3 regions of the Ruegeria sp. HKCCA4008 genome follow, and region 1 is predicted to be linked to each of the others. Evidence: riboswitches for the same ligand, from Rfam matches in the RefSeq annotation. Region 1 holds a riboswitch; each other region holds the start of a gene.
The links. A riboswitch is a leader RNA that binds a small molecule or an ion and turns the genes downstream of it on or off. The one in region 1 is predicted to bind cobalamin.
Positions count from the first base shown of each region.

Region 1 (3,266 bases):
TGCTGTGGTGAAGCGCTGATAGATATGATTTCAGAACCGACCGCATCGGGCGCAATTGGTTTTGTGCCACATACTGGTGGTGCAGTTCTGAACACAGCCGTCGCGATGGGACGTCTGGGTGTTCCGGTAGGGATGCTGACAGGTTTGTCATCGGACATGTTCGGCCAGCAATTGATTGATGCGCTGAAAGCGAGCCATGTGGACACGACACATGTGATCATCTCGGAGCGTCCTACCACGCTTGCCTTTGTGCAGCTCTCGGATGGACACGCGACTTACAGCTTTGTTGATGAAAACACTGCGGGCCGGATGTTGCTGCCCGAAGACATGCCCGATCAGCTTCCTGCTGTCTCTGCCCTGTATCTCGGTGGAATCAGCCTTGCGTGTGAACCTTGCGCAGATGCCTATGCCGCCCTTCTGGACCGCCACGGTTCCGACCGGGCAGTGATGCTGGACCCGAATATCCGCCCGGATTTCATCAAGGATCAAACCCGATTTCGGACGCGTTTGAACCGCATGATCTCGCGTGCGGATATCGTCAAGGTTTCAGACGAGGACCTGGACTGGATCATTCCGGGCGCTGAAGCCGAATCCGCAAAAGCGTCTGTGCTGTTGCAGGCGGGTCCTTCCGTTGTCATCGTCACGCGTGGCAGTGACGGGGCGCACGGTTACCTGGCGGATGGTTCCGAAGTCTCGGTTCCTGTGAAACCCGTTGAAGTGGTCGATACGATCGGCGCAGGTGACACGTTTAATGCCGGCGTTCTGACCGAGCTCAGCCGCGCAGGGCATCTTACCAAGTCAGGTCTGCGCGGATTGACGGTTGAAAGCCTGCAAGCAGCCATGGAACTGGGCGCTGACGTGGCGGCCGTGACCGTTTCCCGAGCCGGGGCAGAACCCCCTTGGGCGCACGAACTTTGATCTGCGTTAAGGCATACTGCAAGGATCCTAAATCAACCGTCTCAAGCCCTAGGCCCAGACGTTCATTCAATCTTTCGGCGCCGCATAGCCGCTCTTTGCGGATTGATCGTCCGAGAAAATGCGCATCTCTTTGGTCGAAACTGTCCTCAGCCGCAGGCTGGGATGGAACATTACCAATTACGCACAAGGCCGTTTCGACGAACATTGCCTATTCCCGTTCACTCTACACAATGGTTAGACGAAGGATCTGGAATCCGGGCGTGGGATGCTCTGTGCAGAAAACTGTTGATCTTGAAAGACAATCAGCTTTCTCCGATGCACCGGCATATTATCAAGGCAGAAGGCATCATCAACCGGGGCGGCGGCGATCTCGTTCTGGAAATTCATGCGTCGGATCCAAACGGTGGCGTCGACCGCGACAACCCGGTGACGGTCCCCAGCGATGCCTGCCCTGAAACCTTGCAACCCCAAGAGTACGTGCGGCTGAAGCCCGGATAAAGCGTAACTCTGATGCCCGACATCTGGCACGCTTTGCGGCGATTGCCTTATTGGCGAGGGATCGACCGTGAATAACGACCGTACCGACAATGGGTTTGAAGAGCCAATCCCGCGGTTTTCAAAGGTCGAGAAAGATTTCGAGCCGGATTTTCTTCTTGTATCAGACTATTGACACCGTTCGGTCCGAGCTGGCGCGGCAGGACAGCTGGCGCGGCTGTCGCAATTCCATCTACCAACGCCTTTGTCTGCCGCTTGACAAGTCTGGCATTGCCGGACTAGCTGAGCGGGATGGTTCCGTAAGGGATGAAAATGGGAACACGGTGCGGCGCTGGAATGTGCCAAGTCCGTGACTGCCCCCGCAACTGTAAGCGGTGAGCGACGCCACTTCACCACTGACTCGCATGGGTTGGGAAGGTCGGCCGAGCAACGACCCGCAAGTCAGGAGACCTGCCATCGCACTATAAACCAACCCGAGGCGGGGCGTCTCGGAAGGAGGCTTGATGGCGCGTTTGCGTAATATCTGGGTATGTGCCCTCTGTCTGCGTCTGGCAAACGACGGAGATGGCTATGACCTGCTATTCTGATCACTACGTTCTGATCTGTTCAACATGTCAGGGGGCGATGTCTGCCGAGGCTGCGCAAGACGTGCTGGATGCCCGGTTGCCTGACGGTTTTGAAACCCGAATGGTGGCCTGCATGGCAGGTTGTGAACGGGCCATGACCGTCGGATTTCAGGCCCCGGGCAAAGCGCAGTACCTGTTTGGCGATATCACGACATCACACGACCTGTCCGCCCTGGTCGAATTCGCGACCCAGTTCGGCGACAGTGACGATGGCTGGACCAGCGCCTCGGACCGCCCCCCTGCCCTTTTCGCTAAGACCTTGTCGCGAATACCCGCATTGCCGTCCGGTGGCGCTTCATGAGCTTTCTGGTTGCCGAGAATTTGGAGTACTATGCGCTCAATGGCGATGTCCTGTTGCAGGATGTGTCCTTTCGTCTGGAAGAAGGATCAATTCTGGCAATCGCCGGGCCGAACGGCGCCGGCAAGACCACTCTGCTGAAACTGCTGTGCGGGATCGAACGGGTTGTCTTGGGTGATGTTTGGATAGAAGGCCAAAGCCTTCGGACCCTGTCCGCCCGCCAACGTGCCCGCTCCATTGCTGTGGTCGGGCAGCAAGAAATGCCTGACGGGCGGATGCGCCTGCAAGACTATGTTGGGCTGGGGCAAATCCCGATTCAGGGCGAACGTTCGATGGCTCAGCACAAGGCTGATCTGGAACGGGTTCTGAAGACGACCGAGCTGTCGCATTTTGCCAACAAAACGATGGGTCAACTGTCCGGCGGAGAACGTCAGCGCGCACATATCGCGCGCGCGTTGGCCCAGAACCCGTCCTTGCTGTTTCTGGACGAGCCAACCAACCATCTGGACCCCGATGCCAAGGGGCACATGCTGTCTCTGGTCGCTGATCTGGGGGTAACGGTCGTCATGATCGTCCATGATCTGGTCATGATCCCGGAATTCGCCACCCATGTGGCGTTGATGAAGGCCACGCGTCTGACGGGGTTCGGGCCTGTTGGCGAAGTTCTGACCCCAGACCGGGTACGCGAGACATTCGGCGTGGATTACCTGTGCTTTCAGCACGAAGGCCGCATGATCCCCGCACTAGATATCCGAAAACGGAAATTGTCACAATAACAGGAGCTTAAGTATGATGCAGAAACTCTGGCCGGTGGTTGTTTTCGCTGGCTTGGCAGGTGGCGCGGCAGCGGAAGCCGTCACCGTGGATAATTGCGGTGAACCGCTGGTTTTTGACTCGGCGCCGGAACGTCTGGTCGTGCATGACATGAA
Region 1 covers NZ_WQDM01000010.1:68,120-71,385, reverse strand. The annotation lists gene GOW60_RS18410 (carbohydrate kinase) at 1-918, shown strand, start outside; gene GOW60_RS21475 (D-lyxose/D-mannose family sugar isomerase) at 1,037-1,156, shown strand; gene GOW60_RS21470 (D-lyxose/D-mannose family sugar isomerase) at 1,210-1,416, shown strand; partial or broken gene GOW60_RS21465 (D-lyxose/D-mannose family sugar isomerase) at 1,463-1,588, shown strand; cobalamin riboswitch at 1,689-1,886, shown strand; gene GOW60_RS18400 (DUF1636 domain-containing protein) at 1,984-2,340, shown strand; gene GOW60_RS18395 (ABC transporter ATP-binding protein) at 2,337-3,113, shown strand; gene GOW60_RS18390 (ABC transporter substrate-binding protein) at 3,127-3,266, shown strand, end outside.

Region 2 (3,266 bases), on a different contig from region 1:
AATTCGTCACGTACGGCTTTGGCGATAACCTGCTGTTCTTCGGCGCTGAGAGACGCCGCCGAACCGCTGGCCTGCGCCAGAGCAGCCGAAGACGAGTCTCCGTTTTCCGCCACGGCAACGCCCATGATCCGCGCGACATCTTCGGCAGACATCGTGACTTCGGCCACATGCCCGGCGCCAAGGTCGGCAAAGAAGGTGTGCGCCACGGCCGAGGTCGGCGTGTAGACAAAGAAACCGTCCGCATCAGTGACCGATCGACCCAGCTCAGCCCCATCCGGGCCGGTGACAATGACCTCGGTGCCGCTTGCCATGTCGCCGTTGGAAAAGCCGATTTCGCCCTCGATGACGTCTCCCGACTCGAAAACGCCGGCTATGACCTTGTGCGCCAGGACAGGCACAGGTGCACAGCACATGGCCAGTATGACAACCAGATGCTTCATGTGGCTGCTCCTCTGAAAAACAGCTCGGGCTTGACCTTGCGTGCCAGCAACACGGCGAACCCGGTCAAAATCGCCTCGATGGCCATGACAGGAATATGGGCGAAGAAAACAAGCTTGGCGGCAGGCAGAAATTCATCCCCCGACAGCGCGAGGGAAAACGCGACCATGCCGGTTGTCGCCGCAATCGCAAATGCGCCGCCGACGCCCCCCCAAATCGCACCTTGCAAAGGCGTTCCACGCGCGATCAGACGACCGAACAACATTCCGGCCACCACAGCGGGAAAGGCGATATTGACGGTGTTGATCCCCAACACCGTCAACCCGCCAAAGCCGAAAAAAACCGCCTGTAGCAAAAGCCCGACGAACAAAGCCGGGAATGCGGCCCAACCAAGCAGCAGCCCGGCCATGCCGTTTAGGATCAGATGAACCGACGACGGACCAATGGGTACGTGGATCAACGATGCCACGAAGAAACTGGCTGACAGCACGCCCGCAGTGGGGATGCGATCAAGATCCAGAGACCTAAGACCCATGGCGATCCCGCCCGCGGCGGCTATGGCGCCGCCAATTACAACCGGGTTGGAAAGGGCTCCGTCGACGATGTGCATTTGGGGTTACTCCAGATCCCAGGCACGAATCCAGATGACCGCATCCTGGCTGAGTTCTTTGCCCTCATGTTCGGTTGCCGGACCGGAACCAAGGGCAGCGAAACCCCAGTAACCGGCTTTTGGAACGCCGAACGAAAAATACCCGTTGTCGTCAGATATTGCGACCACCGCACCACCCGGCATAGGAGACGCTTTCGGTGCAGAAGCGGCCGAGCTTTCCATGTCGGGTTCCGCGGCCATGTACTCGATCTCGATCTCGGCGCCCGCAACCGGCTGACCGTCAGCCAGCACACGGCCCGTGAAAGTCGAACCCGCGATGATGTTGGTCGGCTTGTTCAGCGGGATAATCTCGGTCGGCAGACCCACGGGATTCATCCAGTCGGTCGGCAATTCGTTACGGTTCAGGAAGGCTTTGGTGAGCTGTTGGATATAGATGTCTTCGGATTCCTCATAATAAGGCTGAGGAACCGTCACCAGCACATAGTCGCCCGAACGTTTGACCGGGACACTGCCCTTGAACGCCGCACCCTCGTTTTCCCCGCCGGTGAACCGGATAGGTTCCAGCGTGTCCAGCAAATCGGTCTTTTCACCGTTGTGGATCACATAGAATTCCTGCGGCTTTTCAAGATCCATGACATGGCCATTCTCGAACGGATGCCAGAAAATCAGTTTGACCGGCACATCGCCCGGTTTCTCGATCATGGTGTCGGTGGTGTATTCCAAAAGGAAATGCGCATTTGCGATGGCAGGAAGAGCCACCGCGGCAGCGGCTGCGCTGAGCAGCGTTTTCATGAACAGTCGTCCTTGTCCCGTCGCGCCAATCCCGGCGCGAAATTCGTTTTGACCACGGGATATTCAACGCCAAATCACCCTTTCAGGCATCCTGGTCCGACGCACATCCCGCCGCCGATTAGGAGTGCCCCTTATGAGGGCACATGTCCGGCAGGTATCCTGACTTGCGGGTCAAAGCGTTGGACCGGCCTTCCCGGGCAAACCCCAGTGGCGTTTCAGCCCTGCTCGCCGCTTACAGTTGCGGGTGCAGTTGCGGATTTGGGCCAGAGCCCGCACCGCATTCCCTATTGATTCCAGAGCAAGCCCCGGAACCGGACATGCCGAGCGGCTTGCCAGACAACTCAGCCTTCCGTCAACGAAAATGTGTTACGGCCATCGAAAATAATGAGTTCGGCAGTTTGCGAGAGTGAACCAGTTTGTGAAATATCCAAGGCAACAGGGTGATTTCACATCTAAGCTTCTGAAAGATACCTTTCCGACAACGGCAGGCTTGCCGCGCCCAGTGAGCGTGCTTCCGGGCCCACGGCCCCTGCCAGCACGGCAGGGCGCTCGAGACCGGTCAGGTTAAGCTCAGACAGTTTGTCTTCGACCATTTCAACCAAACGCGCCTTGATGTCCTGCGGCATCCAGCCGTCAACCTTTACGCATTCGAAATCTATCAGGCTACAGGATGAGACAATCGCATAGGCAATCCCGCTCGCCGTCTGTTTCAACCAGTATTCCAGTTGAACTTTTGGCACATCCCAACGCTGGGTCGTTTCCCAAATGGAATGCGACGTGACACCTGCCGTGGTGATTGCACGCTCGAGCACGTACAGGCTGGCCACGTCGATAAGGGGTCTGACACCACCGGCATCATCTGGCACAGGCAAGGGGCCGATTGCGCCCGCGTTTCCACGCCCCGAAAAGATTGCGCCATTGAGGACCACACCGCCGCCAATGAAAAACCCGATATAGAAGTACAGGAAATCCCTGGGCCCATCGGCTGGACCGAATACCAATTCCGCCCCACAAGCCGCAGTGGCGTCATTTTGCAGGAATACCGGAATATCGAGGCGCCGCGCCAGGTCAGCCTTCAGGTCTGATACGCGCCACGGGTCCATTTCTTCCTGAGGAACCTGAAGGGTCTGGGCCCAGTCCCATAGGTAGAACGGCATGGCAATCCCAAGTCCCGCAATCCTGCCTTTGGCCTCAGGCGGCATGGATGATATCATTTTGCCCAGACTCTCAGTGGAAAACTCCAATGTGGCTTTTGGCGTTGGATAGTCATAGGTTCGCCGCTCGCGCTGCCGCACATTTCCGACAAAGTCAGTCAAAACCAGCTCGGTACTGCGGCGCCCGACCTTGAGCCCAAAGAAAAACGCACCATCCGGGTTGAGGCGCATGGGAACGGAAGGTTGCCCGACCTTCCCGCGGACCGGCTCAC
Region 2 covers NZ_WQDM01000016.1:13,022-16,287, forward strand. The annotation lists gene GOW60_RS20460 (cobalt ABC transporter permease) at 1-440, opposite strand, end outside; gene cbiM (cobalt transporter CbiM) at 437-1,048, opposite strand; gene GOW60_RS20470 (DUF4198 domain-containing protein) at 1,055-1,840, opposite strand; cobalamin riboswitch at 1,972-2,171, opposite strand; gene GOW60_RS20475 (ROK family transcriptional regulator) at 2,293-3,266, opposite strand, start outside.
Region 2: linked by a shared signal. The riboswitch ahead of GOW60_RS20470 (DUF4198 domain-containing protein) and the one ahead of GOW60_RS18400 (DUF1636 domain-containing protein) in region 1 are both predicted to bind cobalamin.

Region 3 (3,266 bases), on a different contig from region 1:
CGCATCTGGACATTGACCAAAACCGGAGAGGATACGTGGACCGGTACGGCGCCTGGCGTGCTGGGTACCGCCAGCGGAATTGAACGCGGGGATACGTTCAACTGGAAATACAAGATCGACCTGCCGATCAAGGACGGGACCATGCGTGTCAAATTCGACGACTGGATGTGGCTGCTGGATGACGACCGTCTGCTGAACCGTGCGTATGTCTCACGCTATGGCGTCCGTCTGGGTGAAGTCATCCTGTTCTTCGAGAAAAAATAGGGCCGCCAGGCCCGGTTGCATCACAAAAGTCAGTAGAAAATAAACTCGTCCACCAATGCTGTCGTCGATCCCTTGACCTCACCGGCCGTGTTCGCCCTTGGCCCGTCCGAGGCCGCGCCCTCGGCGCGTTCGCCGCCCTCGACCTTCAAGCGCGCGCGTTCTATCTGCCCCCAGAGGAAAAACAGGCCATCCCGTTTTCCCATGAGGCGCGAAGGAACTGTTGTCCGCAAAACACCTGTTTTCGGTTTTGGCATCTGCTCTCTTACTGCCTCCGGTGTTTTCCACCATTTTCGGAAAACGTAATGGTTTTTCCCGAAAAAGACAATTTTTTATGGACAAAATGAGGTTTTCTACCGGCCGTTGACAGGGTGGACTGGCAACTCTCGCATGACGGATATTCGCCTTCTTCACCTGCCCCATTGAAAGCCAGCACTATCCCAAACGGATCAACTTCACCCAAAAGGGCTTGCGGCAAAACTACTTCACTTGGCCCGACACTCTCTTTTCCAGCCATGCTCAGGCGACGTGCAGCGTTTCGTTTCTGATCCGAGCAGCCGGGCCTTCGCCGTCGCGGTTGGGGGACAATTTGGCGGCGCCGATGTCAGACGTGGCCGCATCCATCGCAAGGCCATCGGCCACCGCAAAACGCCATGCTGGCGGGCCTGCCACGCCCCTTTGCCAAGGACTGTGGTCCCGGCACCGTCCACTCTGCCGGAATATTTCTATGTCTGTTTTGAAACCGGAAATGTCGCAAGCATTTCAGCGCCCAAGCGGGTAAAAAGTAGGCTGCCATCGTGAGGTGCCGCTGTTTGATTCTCAGACAGCGGAGAATTGGGAAGCCGGTGGAATTCCGGCACTGCCCCCGCAACGGTAAGAAAGGTCAGGTTCGACAATCAACCACTGGGACGAGGATCCCGGGAAGGTGTCGCAACCGGGTGCAAGCCCCTTTCAAGTCCGGAAACCAGCCTTGCAGATATGTCAAACCGCGGGTGGCGGTGGGGGCACGGGTTTCGGACGTGGTCCTCGCGCGCCTCCGGACGGTTCCTCCCTGTCATCTGCCCAAGCAATGCCGCGGGGCGCGGCAGGAGAGCCAGAAGTGAACAATGTCCAAAACCTGTTGGCGCGTCGAATCCCGGGCTATGCTCTGGAACGGGCCTTTTACACCGACCCCGAGATATTTCAGACCGACCTGGAAACCATCCACTATCGCGAATGGCTCTTTGCCATTCCGGCCTGTGAACTGGTGAAAGCCGGCGACTATGTAACGTACAACGTGGGTGCCTATCGCGTGATCATCGTGCGCGGCGCCGACAACCAGATCCGGGCGTTTCACAACACCTGCCGCCATCGCGGCTCGATCATATGCAAGGCGGCAAAAGGCAACGCGCCGAAGCTGGTTTGCCCGTATCACCAATGGACCTACGAGCTTGACGGCTCTTTGCTGTGGGCCCGCGACATGGGGCCGGAGTTTGATCCCAGACAGCATGGTTTGAAGACGGTTCATTGCCGCGAGCTTGCCGGGCTGGTTTACATCTGTCTGGCGGATGTCGCCCCGGATTTTGACACGTTCGCCAATATCGCGCGCCCGTATCTTGAGCCGCATGATCTTGCGAATGCCAAGGTCGCCTTCGAAAGCACGATCATCGAGAACGGCAACTGGAAGCTGGTCTGGGAAAACAATCGCGAGTGCTATCACTGCGGCGGCAACCACCCTGCGCTGTGCCGGACCTTCCCTGATGATCCGGGCGTGACGGGGATCGAAGGCGGTGAAACCCCTGCCTATATGCAAGCCCATTTCGACAGGTGCCAGGCTGCCGGCATGCCGTCGCAGTTCTATCTGCACGAGGACGGCCAATATCGTCTGGCGCGGATGCCGCTGAAAGAAGGGGCCGAGAGCTATACGATGGACGGGAAATCCGCCGTGCGCCGCTGGTTGGGCCGGTCGCCCTTTGCGGATGCGGGATCGCTTTTGAAATTCCACTATCCGACCACGTGGAACCACTTTCTTGCCGATCACTCGATTGTTTTCCGCGTCACGCCGATCAGCCCGACAGAGACCGAGGTCACGACCAAATGGCTGGTCAACAAGGATGCCGTTGAAGGCGTTGACTATGACGTGAAACGTCTGACCGAAGTCTGGGTCGCCACGAATGACGAAGACCGTCAGGTGGTCGAGGACAACCAGCAGGGCATCAACAGCCCGGCCTATGTGCCCGGCCCGTATTCAGCCATTCAGGAATCCGGCGTGCTGCAATTCGTGGATTGGTATTGCAACACAGTGTCGGCCCGCCTGTCCCCTGACTCCATGGCGGCGGAGTAAGTCTGATGAAAGACCTGAACACGCTTTCATCAGCCGTCTGGCAGGATGGAGAGATGCTGGAATGTGTCTCGGTCGTGCCCGAGATGCCGAACACTGCCAGCTTTTCGTTCCGTGCCCCCTCGGGGGCGCAGTTCGCCTATCACCCCGGTCAGTTCCTGACGCTCGAGATTCCGGCGCCCGGCCAGCCCGGAGGCGTTGTGCATCGCACCTACACGATCTCATCGTCGCCGTCGCGGCCGCGGTCGATCACCATCACCGCCAAAGCGCAACCCGACAGTATCGGCACGCGCTGGATGCTGGACAATCTTCAACCCGGCATGCGGATCAAGGCCATTGGGCCTGCGGGCCTGTTCACCAACGCATTGAGCGATGCGCGCAAGTTCCTGTTTATCTCGGCTGGCTCGGGCATCACGCCGATGATGTCGATGACCACCTGCATGTGGGACGAAAGCCGCGATCTGGACGTTGTCTTCATCAACTGCGCCAAAAGGCCATCCGAGATCATCTTCCGCCAGCGCTTGGAACAGATGGCCAGCCGCACGGATGGTTTGGACCTGAAGTTCGTGGTGGAAGAGCCGGACCGCTACCGCCCATGGACGGGATATCAGGGTCAGTTCAACCAATTGATGCTGGGCCTGATGGCGCCGGATTACCTTGAGCGCGAAGTCTATTGCTGCGGTCC
Region 3 covers NZ_WQDM01000007.1:153,284-156,549, forward strand. The annotation lists gene GOW60_RS15715 (DUF3833 family protein) at 1-264, shown strand, start outside; gene GOW60_RS15720 (hypothetical protein) at 294-518, opposite strand; gene GOW60_RS15725 (hypothetical protein) at 527-778, opposite strand; gene GOW60_RS15730 (hypothetical protein) at 781-933, opposite strand; cobalamin riboswitch at 1,045-1,249, shown strand; gene GOW60_RS15735 (aromatic ring-hydroxylating dioxygenase subunit alpha) at 1,331-2,584, shown strand; gene GOW60_RS15740 (hybrid-cluster NAD(P)-dependent oxidoreductase) at 2,590-3,266, shown strand, end outside.
Region 3: linked by a shared signal. The riboswitch ahead of GOW60_RS15735 (aromatic ring-hydroxylating dioxygenase subunit alpha) and the one ahead of GOW60_RS18400 (DUF1636 domain-containing protein) in region 1 are both predicted to bind cobalamin.